Regions from separate parts of the Streptomyces sp. NPDC034037 genome, predicted to be linked through region 2. Evidence: riboswitches for the same ligand, from Rfam matches in the RefSeq annotation. Region 2 holds a riboswitch; each other region holds the start of a gene.
The links. A riboswitch is a leader RNA that binds a small molecule or an ion and turns the genes downstream of it on or off. The one in region 2 is predicted to bind cobalamin.
Positions count from the first base shown of each region.

Region 1: linked by a shared signal. The riboswitch ahead of ACZ516_RS00350 (cobalamin biosynthesis protein) and the one ahead of ACZ516_RS05515 (ABC transporter substrate-binding protein) in region 2 are both predicted to bind cobalamin.
Region 3: linked by a shared signal. The riboswitch ahead of ACZ516_RS11505 (energy-coupling factor ABC transporter permease) and the one ahead of ACZ516_RS05515 (ABC transporter substrate-binding protein) in region 2 are both predicted to bind cobalamin.
Region 4: linked by a shared signal. The riboswitch ahead of ACZ516_RS02110 (ABC transporter substrate-binding protein) and the one ahead of ACZ516_RS05515 (ABC transporter substrate-binding protein) in region 2 are both predicted to bind cobalamin.

Region 1 is NZ_JBVISC010000001.1:65,373-69,047, reverse strand. It holds gene ACZ516_RS00355 (cobyric acid synthase) at 1-1,026, opposite strand, end outside; gene ACZ516_RS00350 (cobalamin biosynthesis protein) at 1,023-1,994, opposite strand; cobalamin riboswitch at 2,124-2,246, opposite strand; gene ACZ516_RS00345 (hypothetical protein) at 2,366-2,593, opposite strand; gene ACZ516_RS00340 (inorganic phosphate transporter) at 2,606-3,675, opposite strand, start outside.
Region 2 is NZ_JBVISC010000001.1:1,254,496-1,258,170, forward strand. It holds gene ACZ516_RS05510 (FecCD family ABC transporter permease) at 1-728, opposite strand, end outside; gene ACZ516_RS05515 (ABC transporter substrate-binding protein) at 930-1,889, opposite strand; cobalamin riboswitch at 1,935-2,056, opposite strand; gene ACZ516_RS05520 (M67 family metallopeptidase) at 2,060-2,482, opposite strand; gene ACZ516_RS05525 (amino acid permease) at 2,572-3,675, opposite strand, start outside.
Region 3 is NZ_JBVISC010000003.1:211,665-215,339, reverse strand. It holds gene ACZ516_RS11515 (polyprenyl synthetase family protein) at 1-956, opposite strand, end outside; gene ACZ516_RS11510 (polyprenyl synthetase) at 946-1,224, opposite strand; cobalamin riboswitch at 1,490-1,673, shown strand; gene ACZ516_RS11505 (energy-coupling factor ABC transporter permease) at 1,704-2,459, shown strand; gene ACZ516_RS11500 (energy-coupling factor ABC transporter substrate-binding protein) at 2,459-2,833, shown strand; gene cbiQ (cobalt ECF transporter T component CbiQ) at 2,840-3,589, shown strand; gene ACZ516_RS11490 (energy-coupling factor ABC transporter ATP-binding protein) at 3,586-3,675, shown strand, end outside.
Region 4 is NZ_JBVISC010000001.1:451,724-455,398, forward strand. It holds gene ACZ516_RS02105 (FecCD family ABC transporter permease) at 1-842, opposite strand, end outside; gene ACZ516_RS02110 (ABC transporter substrate-binding protein) at 839-1,834, opposite strand; cobalamin riboswitch at 1,949-2,133, opposite strand; gene ACZ516_RS02115 (VOC family protein) at 2,141-2,656, opposite strand; gene ACZ516_RS02120 (helix-turn-helix domain-containing protein) at 2,662-3,522, opposite strand.

The DNA.
Region 1 (3,675 bases), 1.2 Mb from region 2:
CCGGCGCGCCAGCGCGTCCGCGAGCCCGCGCTCCCGCAGCCACTGGAGCGCCCGTACGGTCCCCCGGGTGCCCGGCACGACCACGAGGTCGGCGTCGACCAGCTCCTCGGCCCGGTCCACGAACCGCACGACGACACCCGGCTCGGCGGCCAGCGCGTCCACGTCCGTGAAGTTGGACATCAGCGGCACCGCGCACACCGCGACCCGCAGCACGTCCGCGCCGACCGGCGGCGCCACGGCCGACTCCCGCACGGCGCCCCGCAGGGACACCCGCAAGCCGTCCTCCTCGTCGATGCCGAGCCCGTGCCGGTAGGGCAGCACACCGAAGGTGCGCCGGCCGGTGAGGCCCTGGAGCATGTCGAGGCCGGGTTCGAGGAGCGAGACGTCCCCCCGGAACTTGTTGACGAGGTATCCGGCCACCAGCTCCTGGTCGGCCGCGCTCAGCAGCGCCGTCGTCCCGAAGAACGAGGCGAACACCCCGCCCCGGTCGATGTCCCCGACCACCAGGACGGGGAAGCGGGCGGCGCGCGCGATGCCCATGTTCACGATGTCGGTGCGCCGCAGATTGATCTCGGCGGGGCTGCCCGCGCCCTCGCAGATCACGACGTCGTACGTGCTCCGCAACTCCTCCAGACACCCCACGACGGTCTCCAGGAGCGCCTGGCGCCCTCCCGGCTGCGGTGTCCCGGAGGACGCCCCGCCGGGCCCGCCGAAGAACCCGCGCGCGCTCATCTCGCCCACCGGCTTGCCCATGAGGACGACCTGGCTGGAGCGGTCGCTGCCCGGCTTGAGCAGGACGGGGTTCATCAGCGCGCTCGGCTCGACGCGGGCGGCCTGCGCCTGCATGGCCTGCGCCCGGCCGATCTCGGCGCCCTCGCGGGTCACGAAGGAGTTCAACGACATGTTCTGCGCCTTGAACGGCGCGACGGACACGCCCTTGCGGGCGAGCCACCGGCAGATCCCCGCGGTGACGACGCTCTTCCCGGCGTCCGATGTGGTCCCGGCGACCAGCAGTCCACCGCTCATGCTCTTCTCCCTGACTTCGCCGCTCGCGGCGACCTCGTCGACCCCAGCACCCGCCGGGCCGCCACCGCGACCCCCAGCGCCAGCCAGCTGACCCGCCGGGAGAGCCGCACGGCCCGCTCGATGTCCGCCACGCGCACGTCCCGCCCGCCCGCGTTCAGCACGGGCCGGTGCTCGACCCGCCCCCCGTACGAGAGGGTGCCGCCGAGCCGTACGCCCAGCGCCCCCGCGAAGGAGGCCTCGACGGGACCGGCGTTCGGGCTCGGGTGCTTGGCGGCGTCCGCGCGCCACGCCCGCACCGCCCCCGAGGGCGAACCCCCGGCCAGCGCCGCGAGCCCCGCGGTGAGCCGGGCCCCCGGCCAGCCGAGGACGTCGTCCAGCCGGGCCGACGCCCAGCCGTAGCGCCGGTACCGGGGCGACTTGTGCCCGACCATCGCGTCGAGGGTGTTCACGGCGCGGAAGGCGACGAGCCCCGGCACCCCGCCGACGGCGCCCCACACCAGCGCGCCGACCACGGCGTCCGAGGTGTTCTCGGCGACGGACTCGACCACGGCGCGCGCGATGCCGTCGCGGTCCAGCGCCTGCGGGTCCCGGCCGCACAGATGGGGCAGCCGCTCCCGGGCCACCTCGATGTCCCCCGCTTCGAGGGCGCCGCCGACGGCCCGCGCCTCCCGGCCCAGCGAGGTCCCGCCGACCACGGCCCAGGTCGCGGCGGCGGTCAGCGCGACGGACGCGGCGGGGGAGCGGCGCACGAGACGGGCGGCGAGGGCGGCGGCTCCCGCCGCGCCCCCGGCGCACACCACGGCGTGCAGCGCGCCCCATCCGCGGTGGTCGCGCCACAGCAGCCGTTCGACGGCGCCCGCCGCCCGGCCGAACCCGGCGACCGGATGGCCGCGGCGGGGATCGCCGAGCAGCAGGTCGCCCAGGAGGCCGGCGGCGGCGCCGTACGCGAAGTCGCGGTCGGCACTCATCGGCTCAGCCGGCCGCTGTGCCGAGAAGGGAGCTGACGCTCGGGGAGTGGTCCGGCAACGGGCGGCCGCGCATGGCGATATGTCCTCACTCAGGGTGTCCGCGCCCTGGTTCGACGTGATCGGCGGCGAGAGTTCCTGGCTTTCCGGGGGAGCGTCCGTGACGGCCTCCCGGTGACAGTGGCGGGACCGCGCCGGATTCGCACCGGCTTCCTCTTCTGCCGCCGTAGTTGGCCCCGGAAGTCCACCACGCCCCGCGAACGCCCGTCAACTCGCCGTTGACCTGCGGCGGGAGAGTGTGCGGAGCCCCACATACGACGGTGGGGCGCCGGACGTGAACACACGTCCCGCGCCCCACCGGGGAGTCGCCGCCGTCAGGCGACGATCAGATAGATCCCGTACGCCACGGCTGCCGCGCACAGGGCGAAGCAGGCGTACGCGCCGGTGCGGGCCAGGGTCGCGGAGCCGCCGGCCGGGGCGGCGGCGGCCGTCTCCTGCTTGGAGAGGCCGACGACGCCGAGGGTGAACAGGCCCACGAGAGCCACCGTCACGGCGAGGCTGACTCCGAAGACCGAACCGAGAGCTGCCCAGTCGATGTGCATGCTGATGTGTCCTTACACCGTCGCGGGCCGGGCGGGGTCCGCCATGGCGCCGGTCGAGGTCGTGGTCGGGGCCGCGATGGTGGCCTTGACCGGTTCGTCGGCGGGGGCGCCGACGGCGGTCAGCGTGCCCGCGGGGGGCGGGGAGACGGCGGCGATGGCCGTGGTCACGACGCCCGCGGGCTCGGCGCCCGGGGCGGCGGCGCGGCGGATCTCGTCGTCGGTGACGTTGGTGTGGTCGACGGAGTTGCGCCGCGAGAGCACCCAGATCACCGCGGCGCCCGCGATGAGCAGCGCGGCGGTGGCCGCGACGCCCCAGGGGCCCTGCTGGGTGAGGAACTCGGCGCCCGCGCCGACCAGACCGGCGGCCGGCAGGGTCAGGCCCCAGGCGATGAACATGCGGGTCGCGGTCGACCAGCGGACCACGCCGCCCTTGCGGCCGAGGCCCGCGCCCATCACGGCGCCGGAGCAGGACTGGGTGGTGGAGAGCGAGAAGCCCAGGTGCGAGGAGGCGAGGATGACCGTCGCGGCGCTGGTCTGGGCGGCGAAGCCCTGCTGCGGCTGGAGGTCGGTGAGGCCCTTGCCCATGGTGCGGATGATGCGCCAGCCGCCCAGGTAGGTGCCGAGGGCGATGGCCACACCGGCCGAGACGATGACCCACAGCGGGGGGTTCGAGCCGGGGCTCAGGACTCCGCCGGTGACCAGGGCGAGCGTGATGATGCCCATGGTCTTCTGCGCGTCGTTCGTGCCGTGGGCCAGCGAGACGAGGCCCGCGGAGGCGATCTGGCCCGCGCGGTAGCCCTTGGCGGTGGCCCGGGTGTCGGTGTTGCGGCCGATCCGGTAGGTGAGGCGGGTGGCCAGCATCGCGGCGAGGCCCGCCACGAGCGGCGCGGCGAGGGCCGGGATGAGGATCTTGGTGACGACGGTGCCGCCGTTGATCGACGACCAGCCCATCGACATGACCGCGGCGCCGATGAGGCCGCCGAAGAGCGCGTGGGAGGAGCTGGAGGGCAGGCCCACCAGCCAGGTCAGCAGGTTCCACAGGATCGCGCCGACGAGCGCGGCGAAGATGACCTCGGTCTTGA
Region 2 (3,675 bases):
ACGAAGACGGCGGCGCGGAAACGGGCGGTGTCCAGCCCGAGGACGGTGGCGCCCTCCTCGCCGACGAGCAGCAGGTCCAGGGGCCGGGCCAGCGCCACCAGCAGGAGCGTGCCGGCGGCCAGGACGGCGCAGGGCAGGGCGAGCATGTCCCAGCGGGCGCCGCCGAGCCCGCCGAGCGTCCAGTACAGGACTTCCTTGAGCTGGTCGGCGCTGTCCGCGGTGACGAGGATGAGGCTGGTCAGGGCGGACAGGATGTATGAGACGGCGACCCCGGCGAGGATCAGGCGGCCGGTGGCGAAGCCTCCGCCGCCGCTTCGGGCCAGGGCGTAGACGAGGGCCAGGGAGATCAGGGCGCCCGCGAAGGAGGCGGCGGGGATGGTGACGGCGGTGCTGAGAGCCGCGCCCAGGCCGAAGACGCCGCCGAGGACGATCGCCGAGACCGCGCCGACGGAGGCGCCCGAGGAGACGCCGAGCAGGAAGGGGTCCGCGAGGGGGTTGCGGACGAGGGCCTGCAGGACGGTGCCGATGACTGCCAGTCCGGCTCCTACGGTGGCGCCCAGTATGACTCTGGGGAGTCTTACGTCCAGGACGATGGTGCGGAACGGGGAGGGTTCCGCGCGGCCCGTCAGGATGTCCAGGACGTGGGACGGGGGGATGGGTACGGAGCCCAGGGCCAGGCCTGCGAGGGTCGCTGCCGCTAGGGCTGCGGTCAGTCCCGTCAGGGTCAAGAGGCGGTGCCCCTTGGAGTTCCGTCTGTCGCCCTTCGGGCTCGTCCTCAAACGCCGGACGGGCTGGAATTTGCCTCCCCCGGGCTGGAAGAGGCGCCGGACGGGCTGGAATTTGCCTCCCCCGGGCTGGAAGAGGCGCCGGACGGGCTGAATTTTGCCTCCCCCGGGCTGGATCAGGCGCCGGACGGGCTGGGGGGGTGCTCACAGCTGGGCCGCCAGCTTCCGCACCGCCTCCGGGGCTCGTACTCCTGTCACCACGTCCGACAGGGGAAGCACCGCGAACCGCTTGTTCCTGATCGCGGGGACGTCCGCCAGGACCGGGTCGTCGAGGAGGCGCTTCTTCTTCTGGGCGACGCTCGTGGCGCCGTAGTCGAGGATCACGACGACCTCCGGCTTGCGTTCGACGACCTTCTCCCAGGACGCGTCGCCGAAGGACCTGCCGAGGTCGGCGAAGACGTTGCGGCCGCCCGCCCGCTCGACGATGTCGTTGCCGATGCCCCGGCCGCCCAGCGTGAACGCCGTCTTGTCGCCGCTGTCGTAGACGAAGACGGACGCCGGCTTCCCGCCCTTCGTCTTCTGCTCGGTGGCGGCCAACTCCCGCTTCGCGCCGCTCACCCACGTGTCCGCGCGCTCGCGCACCCCGAAGGTCGAGCCGACCTCGCGCACCTCGCGGTAGACGTCGTCCATGGAGACGGCTCGCTTCGCGCACCCCTCGACGTTGAGGCGGCTCTCGATGCCGGACTCGGCGAGCGCGGAGCGGCTGCGGCCGTCGCCGGCGAGGAAGGCGCTGGCGTAACCGCCGTAGACGAAGTCGGGGTCGGTGGCGAGGAGCTTCTCGTAGGAGGGGTACTCCTTGGCGAGCACAGGGACGGACTTGTACGCCTTCTCGTACTTCGGCAGGACCTTGTCGTCGAGGTAGGCGGTGCCGACGAGGCGGTCCGCCAGGCCCAGTTCCAGCATCACCTCGGTGGCGTGCTGGTTCATGGTGACGGCCCGCTCGGGGGGTGCCTCGTACGTCGTCCGCACACCGCAGTTGGTGACGGTGTACGGGAATCCGGCGGCCTTGGCGGCGGGCCCGGCGTCATCGGGTGCGGACGAGGAGCACGCGGCGAGCGGGACGAGCAGGGCGGCGGCGGTCAGGGCGCGCAGGGCTCGGGACATGGCTGAACTGCCTCCTCCGGGGGATTTCCGCGTCCCCCGCGTTGCGTGGAGTGCGGGCGGCAGGTCAGTTCCTGACTCCCCCGCCCCCGATGCGGGGGTGGGGTCACAGTGGCGGGACCGTGCCGGATTCGCACCGGCTTCCTGGCTCCCGCCGCCCGAGGATGTCGGGCTCAGTATGCCTGGACCACGCGCACCTCTTCCTCGGTGACCTCGCCGTCCACGATGCGGAACGAGCGGAACTGGAAGGGGCCCGCGTCGTCGGTGTCGGCGGTGGAGACCAGGACGTAGTGGGCGCCGGGCTCGTTGGCGTAGGTGATGTCGGTGCGGGAGGGGTAGGCCTCGGTCGCGGTGTGCGAGTGGTAGACGATCACCGGCTCCTCGTCGCGGTCGTCCATCTCGCGGTAGAGCTTGAGCAGGTCGCCCGAGTCGAACTCGTAGAACGTGGGCGAGCGCGCGGCGTTCAGCATCGGGATGAACCGCTCGGGGCGGTCGGTGCCGGCGGGGCCCGCGACCACGCCGCAGGCCTCGTCGGGGTGGTCCTGGCGCGCGTGCGCGACGATCTGGTCGTGGAGGGCCTGGGTCAGGGTCAGCATGGCAGTCAGGATAAGCAGAGGGCCCGCACCGTACCGGAATGCGGTACGGGCGGGCCCGAATGCTGGACAGGTGCCCCGAGGGGCGGGTGTCAGTCCTTGGCCCCCGGTTCGCCGGCGGAGGCGACGGCGGGGGTCTTGCGCTTGTTGAAGGCGGCGGCCTCCGGGTTGCGCTTCTTGAGGATCAGGTAGGAGCCCGCGAGGATCGCGACCCACACCGGAGCGGCGTACAGCGAGATCCGGTTGTCCTCGTCGATGCCCATCATCACGATGACCATGCCGATGAACAGGAGCGCGAACCAGCTCGTGTACGGGGCTCCGGGCGCCCGGAAGGTGGACTGCGGCAGCTCACCGCGGTCGGCCTTGCGGCGGTAGCGGATCTGGCACGCCAGGATCATGATCCAGGCCCACATGCCGGAGATGGTCGCGAAGGAGACGACGTAGGTGAACGCCTTGCCGGGCCACTGGTAGTTGATCCAGACGCCGACCAGCATGCACGCGGCGGAGGCGGTGGTGCCGATCAGCGGCAGGCCGTTCTTCGTGAGCCTGGTGAAGAACTTCGGGCCCTGGCCGTTGAGCGCCAGGTCGCGCAGCATGCGGCCGGTGGAGTACATGCCGGAGTTGCAGGAGGAGAGCGCGGCGGTGAGGACCACGAAGTTCACGATCGCGGCGCCGATGCCGAGGCCCATCTCCTCGAAGGCCGCGACGAACGGCGAGACGCCGGGCTTGAAGTGCGTCCACGGCACGACCGACAGGATCATGATCAGCGCGCCGACGTAGAAGACGGCGATGCGCCACGGCACGGTGTTGATGGCCTTGGGCAGGACGGTCTTCGGGTCCTTGGACTCGCCCGCGGTGACGCCGACCAGCTCGACGGCGAGGAAGGCGAACATCACGATCTGCAGCGTCATCAGCGTGGAGCCGATGCCGTTGGGGAAGAAACCGCCCTGGTTCCACAGGTGGGCCACGGAGGCGGTGTCACCGGCGTCGGAGAAGCCGATGGTGAGGATGCCGACGCAGATCAGGATCATGCCGATGATGGCGGTGACCTTGACCATCGAGAACCAGAACTCCAGCTCGCCGAAGAGCTTCACGGAGATGAGGTTCGCGCCGTACAGGATGACCGTGAAGATCAGCGCGTAGGCCCATTGCGGGATGGAGCCGTGGGTCCAGTACTGCATGTACTGGGCGGCCGC
Region 3 (3,675 bases), on a different contig from region 2:
ACCCGGACGGAGATCATGTCCTCGACACGGTCGGGCGCCCCGAGCGCGCACATCACCTCGCGTACGGCGTCCAGATCCGCCGCGTCCGGATCGGGCCGGTCCAGCAGGGCACGCAGCTGATCCCGTTGACCGGGTCCGGCCAGGCGCCAGGTCTCGGCCAACAGGGCCGTCGGCCGGTGCCCGCGCACGTCGTCGGCGTTGGCCTTGCCGGTGTGCTCGGGGTCGCCGAACAGGCCGAGCAGGTCGTCGCGCAACTGGAACGCCTCGCCCAACGGCAGGCCGTACGCGGTATAGCCCGCACGCAGCCGGCCGGCCGCACCCGCCAGCGCCCCGCCGATCAACAGGGGCTGCTCGACGGTGTACTTGGCGGTCTTGTACCGGATCACCTTCAGCGAGGCCGTGGTGTCGGGGTCGGCTCCGGTGCGCAGGATCTCCAGGCACTCGCCCGCGATCAGCTCCCGGGCCAGCGCCGACCACAGGGGGCGGGCCCGGGCCAGATAGGCGGCGGGCAGACCGCTGGCGGCGAACAGCTGCCCGGCCAGCCCCATCAGCAGATCGCCCACCAGCATCGCCAGCGACCTGCCGTCGGCCGACGCGCGGGGACGGTCGGGCACACAGTCCCGCAGGGCCACCTGGGCGGTGGGGCGGCCGTGCCGCAACGGGCTGTCGTCGATGAGGTCGTCGTGCACGACCGCGGCGGCGTGCACCAGCTCCATCGAGGCCGCCGCCCGCACCAGCGCGTCACTGTCGGGCTGGCCCACCCCGCGCCAGCCCCAGTAGCAGAAGGCCGCCCGCAGCCGCTTGCCGTCCGCGACGGCCGCCTCCAGCTGCTCGGCCACCGGATGGAGAAGCGGATCGACGTCCGCGAAGCGTTCGGCCTCCTGGCCGACGAACGCACGCAGCACCGCGTCGACACGGTCCTTGAACCGTGCGGGTTCCCACAGGTCAGAGGCCATCGGCGGCCCGCCGAGCCAGCGCGCGCCGGGCCAGGATCTCCAGGTGGGCCGGAGGCACCGCCGCGTACCGGTCCCGCACCAGGCGCCCGCGCACCAGCAGATCGTGCTCGGCGTCCGCCGCCAGGTCCGCCGCGTCCGAGCGGTGCAGCAGCCCTCGTACCGTCCCCACCGCCGTGCCCAGCGTGCTGACCCCGAGGTCGGCCAGCCCCGCCGCCAGCAGCACCGCCCGTTCACCGAGGCCGACGATGCGGCTCGCTTCCCGCGTCATGACATGTCCCCCTGAAGCACATTCCGCCGGGGCACGTCCGCCCGGCGGCCGTCTCGTGTCGCCGCTCACAGGATGACCGCACGCCGGGCGCGGCCCGGCCGGAACTCACGATCGAGTGACCGCCGCGCTTCGTGTTGCCGACCCGCCGCACGGGCGTTGCTGGAGCGAACCGGGAGCCCTCGTGGGGCCGTTCCCGCAGGGTGCCGGGCACGTCTGACCACGATCGGAATCGCCCGGGCAAGTTGTCAGGCCCCTCCGTCGCGCACTAATGTCACCACGCCTTGGTGAACGGGAAATCCGGTGTGATGCCGGTGCGGCCCTCGCCACTGTGATCGGGAAGTCCGGCTCCAGCCCTCGCGGCAGCCACTGGGCACACACGTGCCCGGGAAGGCGGAGTCCGGTCGGTACGACCCGTCAGCCAGGAGACCGGCCAAGGCACGTTGTCCATCCACGAGGTGCTGGAGAGGGTCTGCTGAGCCATGCACATAGCCGAGGGTTTCCTCCCGCCGGCGCACGCGATCGCCTGGGGCGTAGCGTCCGCGCCGTTCGTCGTCCACGGAGTCCGTCGTCTGACCCGTGAGGTCAAGGAACACCCCGAGAGCACCCTGCTCCTGGGAGCCGCCGGGGCCTTCACCTTTGTTCTCTCCGCCCTGAAGATTCCGTCCGTGACGGGCAGTTGCTCGCATCCGACGGGCACCGGACTGGGCGCGATCCTGTTCCGGCCGCCGATCATGGCGGTGCTCGGCACCATCACGCTGCTGTTCCAGGCCCTGCTGCTCGCCCACGGCGGGCTCACCACCCTGGGCGCCAACGTGTTCTCCATGGCGATCGTCGGGCCGTGGGCCGGATACGCCGTCTACCGGCTGCTCAGGCGGTTCGACGTACCGCTGATGGCCGCCGTGTTCTTCGGTGCCTTCGTCGCCGACCTGTCCACGTACTGCGTCACCAGCGTCCAGCTGGCCCTGGCGTTCCCGGACCCCGGCAGCGGCTTCCTCGGCGCGCTGGGCAAGTTCGGCGGGATCTTCGCCGTCACGCAGATCCCCCTCGCCGTCAGCGAGGGGCTGCTCACCGTCCTGGTCATGCGGCTGCTCGTGCAGTCCAGCCGGGGCGAACTCGCGCGGCTCGGGGTGCTGCCGCAGGGCAAGCGGCCCACTACGCCGCACGAGACCCCCGCGAAGCAGCAGACGCAGGAGACGCAGCAGACGCAGGAGACGCACAGGGAGGCCAGCGCCTGATGAGCCGGAACACGAAGATCAACATCTTGCTGCTCGTGGTCGTGGCGGCGCTCGCGGTGCTGCCCCTGGCGCTCGGGCTCGGCGACCACAAAAAGGAACCGTTCACCGGTGCCGACGCCCAGGCCGAGACGGCGATCACCGAGATCGAGCCGGACTACAAACCGTGGTTCTCGCCCCTGTACGAGCCGCCCTCCGGCGACATCGAATCCGCGCTCTTCGCCCTCCAGGCGGCCCTCGGCGCCGGCGTCCTCGCGTACTACTTCGGTCTGCGCAAGGGCCGCAGGCAGGGCGCCGAACGCCGGCAGGCGCAGGAGGCGCACGCCGGGCAGCCCCCGGGGGACGAGGGCGCCGAGCCCGGGCCCGGGCAGCTCTGACCGCCAGTGCTGCCCATCGACGTGGCGGCGCACAGCAGTCGCTGGCGCCGCCGCCACCCCGTGGACAAGGCCGTGCTCGGGCTCGGCCTCACCCTCCTCGCGATCTCCCTGCCGCCCTGGCCGGGCGCCGCCCTGGTCGCGGCCACCGCGCTCGTCCTGCTGCTCGGCCCGGCGGGGGTGCCGCCGCGCAAACTGTGGCGCGCCTACCGTGTACCGCTCGGCTTCTGCGTCACCGGAGCGCTGACCCTGCTCGTCCAGCTCGGCGGCCCCGACGGGTTCGTCACCCTCGCGGAGTCGGGGCCCGCGCGGGCGGGAGGCCTGCTCCTGCGCACCTCGGCGGCCTCGCTCGGCGTGCTCCTGTTCGCCTTCACCACCCCCATGTCGGATCTGCTGCCCCGCCTGGTCAAGGCGGGCATCCCGGCGCCCGTCGTGGACGTCGCCCTGGTGACCTACCGGATGAGCTTCCTGCTCCTGGACGCCATGACCCGCATCCGCCAGGCGCAGGCGGCACGCCTCGGCCACACCACACGGGCCGCCACCTGGCGCTCCCTCGCGGGTCTGGGCGCCACGTCGTTCGTGCGGGCCTTCGACCGGGCGAGCCGGCTGCACGGCGGACTCGCCGGACGCGGCTACGACGGCACCTTGCGGGTGCTCGTGCCCGAGGCCCGCGTCTCGCGGCGGTTCGTGGGAGCGGGCGTGGCACTCCTGGCGGCCCTGACCGCCCTCACCTTCGTCATGGAAAGGCTTCTTGGATGAGCGAGCCCCTGCTGGTGCTGCGCGGTGCCTCCTACGCGTACGAGGACGGGCCGGCCGTCCTCAGCGACCTGGACTTCGACGTCACC
Region 4 (3,675 bases), 800 kb from region 2:
GCGAACGCGCGGGCCGCGTGCGGCAGGACCAGGCCCACGAAGCCGATGGCGCCCGCCGAGCTGACCAGCGCGGCGGTCAGCAGCGCCGTCACGCAGAGCAGCACGAGCCGGGTGCGCGCCACGTGCACGCCCAGCGTGGCCGCCGCCTCCTGGCCGAACGCGAAGGCGTCGAGCGTACGGGCGTGGCCGAGGCAGACGACCAGCGCCACGGCGAGGACGGCGCCGCACAGCCACACGTCCGTCCAGCCCGCCCCGCTGAGCGAGCCCAGCAGCCAGAACAGCACGCCCCTGGTGGTCTCCGCGTCGCCCGCCGTGAGGACGACGAACGACGTCAGCGCGGAGAAGAGCTGCAGCGCGGCCACGCCGGACAGCACCACCCGGTCCGTCGTCCCGCCCAGCGTGTGGCTCAGGAGCAGGACGAGCGCGAAGGACAGGAGCGCGCCCACGAAGGCCCCCGCCGAGATGGACACCGCTCCCCCGCCCACCCCGAGGACGACGACCGCGACGGCCCCCGTGGACGCCCCGGACGACACCCCGAGCACGAAGGGGTCCGCGAGGGGGTTGCGGAGCAGGGACTGCATGACCGCCCCGCACACCGCGAGGCCCGCGCCGCAGACGGCGGCGAGCAGGGTGCGGGGCATCCGCAGGTTCCAGACGATGCCGTCCCTGAGGGTGGTGAGGCGCGACTCGCCCCAGCCGAGGTGCGCGGCGAGCACCGACCACACGTCGGGCACGGAGATGTCGGCGGGGCCGATGGTGACGGCGAGCGCCACGGACAGCGCGAGCGCCGCGCACGCGGCCAGCCACAGCAGCCCCTGCCGGGCGGGTGCGGCCACGCTCATGTGGTGAGCCCGAACTTCCGCAGCCCGGCCGCCACTTGCTCGATGCCGTCGACGGTGCGGATCGTGGGGTTCATGGCCTGGCCGCTGAGCCGGACGTACCGTTTCTTCCTGACGGCGGTCAGGTTCTTGGTCGCCGGGTTGGTCTCCAGGAACCTGATCTTCGCCTCGGCGCTCTCGGCCGACTGCGACCTGCGGGTGAGGTCGCCGAGGACGAGGACGTCGGGGTCGCGGTCGGCGACGGTCTCCCAGTTGATCTGGGGCCACTCCTCGCGGGTGTCGTGGAAGGCGTTCTTCGCGCCGACTTCGCGGGTGATGATGCCGGGGGCGCCGCAGCAGCCCGCCATGTACGGGGCGTCGGAGTTGGCGAACCAGTAAAGGATCGTCGCGTCGGACGCCTCGACGTCCTTCGTGGCCTTCGCGACGCGGCCCTTCAGGTCGGCGATCAGCCGCTCGCCGCGCTGGCGCACGCCGAACACCTTTGCCAGGTCGCGGATCTCGCCGTAGACGGTGTCCATGGTGAGGGTCCGCACGCGTTTGCCGTCGCCGCCGCCGTCGTTGTCCTTGCCCGCGCAGTCGGTGGGCGAGACGTAGACGGGCACGCCGAGGTCGGTGAACTTCGCGCGGTCGGCGACGCCGCCCTTGCCGACGGTGTAGAGGAAGGAGGCGCTGACGAAGTCCGGTTCCTTGGCGAGGACCTTCTCCAGGGAGGGGTAGCGGTCGGCGAGCCGCTCCACCTTCGCGTTGTCCTTCGCCAGGTTCTTCGCGACCGGGTCGGTCCAGGTGCCGGTGCCGGCCATGCGGTCGGCGAGCCCGAGGGAGAGAAGGATCTCCGTGGAGCCCTGGTCGAGCGAGACGGCGCGCTGGGGCGGGGCCGTGACCAGCACGTCCTTGCCGCAGGAGGCGACGGTGACGGGGTAGCCGTCGGCGCCCTTGCCCGCGGGCTCCGGCGCCGAGCCGCCGCCGCAGGCGCTCAGCGTGAGCGTGCCGGCCATGAGGAGTGCGGCACGGCGCAGGACGGATGTACGGGCTTTCGAGGACACGCGATCCCTTGAGTGTCACGGCTCATACGCGGAGCCTGGTCTGCGTCACGACCTTCGCCGCCCGGTGTGCGGGCGAAGGCGCCAGCAGGTCTTCGGACTCGGGATCAACCGGGCGGGGCGCCTTCCCGGGCGTCGTGAGACGCCCAGTGGCCGTGGCCCCGCCCGTCCCCCTCACCGCTGCGCGTCAGTTCCGGATTCGCACCGGATTCCCTGGCCCAGGTGTGGGTTTGACTGGCTTGCGCAAGTTATCACGCGTGCTCACGGGGTCGGTCCGGGCCTCGGCTCGCCCCGGTAGGAGCCGAAGGACCAGTGGTTTCCCTCCGGATCCGCGACGGCGAACTCGCGTCCGCCGTACGGTTTGTCCTCGATCTCGGCGATGACCCGCACGCCCGCCTCGGTGAGCCGGCGGTACAGGTCCTCCACCCGGTCGGTGACGACGTAGGCGCTCGCGGTGCCGGGTGTGCCGCAGGTGCCCTCGGTGGCGGGGTCGTGGGAGCCGAGCATGACGCCGCCGCCCTCGGGCCAGTCGAGCTGCGCGTGGACGACGCGGCCGCCGTCCTCGTGGACGGCCGTGCGCAGGAAGCCGACGGTGCCGACGAGGAAGTCGATCAGCGCGGGGGCGTCCTCCGCCTGGAGACCCGGCCAGATGGTGGGAGCGGGCGCGCCGGGGGCGGGTGCGCCGGGGGTGGGTGCGTTGGAGGCGGGTGCGCCGGAGGTGGGTGCGTTGGAGGCGGGGGCGGGGGACGGTGCGGGGTTCGGTGTGGTGTTGGTCATGTCCCTCACTCTTCGCCCTCGCCGTGCGCCCCGGCTTGGATGTTCCGGCACTCTTCGGCGAGCCAGCCGGTGGGGCTCGTCCCCGTGTACCGGCGGAAGTCGCGTACGAGGTGGGAGTGGTCGCAGTAGCCGGTGTCGGCCGCGACCCGGGCGAGGTTCGGCGGGCCGCCCGCCGCGACGGCGCGGACCACGGCGTCCTTCGCGTGCTGGAAGCGCATCAGGCGGGCGGCCTGCTTGGGGCTCAGCCCGGTCTCGGCGCGAAAGAGCGCGGTCAGGCGGCGTTCGCTGAGCGCGACGTGCCGGGACAGGGCGCCCAGCGTGTCCGCGCCGCGGTGCCGGGCCAGCCGGGCCCAGGCCTCGGCGACCTCGGGGCGTACGGTCCCGGCGGTACGGTCCGTGGCCGCGCGCCGGCGCAAGTAGGCGGAGAGGGCGGCGAAGCGGTCCTCCCAGCGGTCCAGCTCGCACAGCCGCTCGCGGAGGTCGCCGGCGCGCTCGCCGAACACGTCGGTGCCGGCGACGACGGACTGTCCGGTCAGCGCCCCGGCGGGCAGGCCGAGGAGGGCGCGGGCCGCCAGCGGGTGCACGGCGAGCTGGATGCCCGCCTCGTGCTCGGGCTGGACGACGTACACGGGGCTCTGGTGCAGGCCGCCCACGACGATGTCGGTGCGGGTGGCGTCCGGGCCGGTCGCCCGGTCGGGGGTGTCGCCGCCGGCGATGGCGCCGTCCAGCGAGAAGATCACCGTCAGGTGGGGCGAGGGCAGGCCCCGGTGCAGGGCGGGGCGCTGTCCCGCGGTGCGGTAGCCGACCGCGGAGACGACCATGCCGTCGAGCCGGGGGACGGCCCTGACGAACTCACGGGAGCCCATGCGGCCAGTATGGGCGATGCGACCGCCCCCCGCGGCGGCCCCCGCCATCCCCGCCGGCGCCCGCCGTCACCGCTGGCCCCCGCCATCCCCGCAGCCCCCGCCCTCCCCCGGGTCCGGCGTCCCTCTCCCCTACCCGCCTCCACCTCCCCCCAT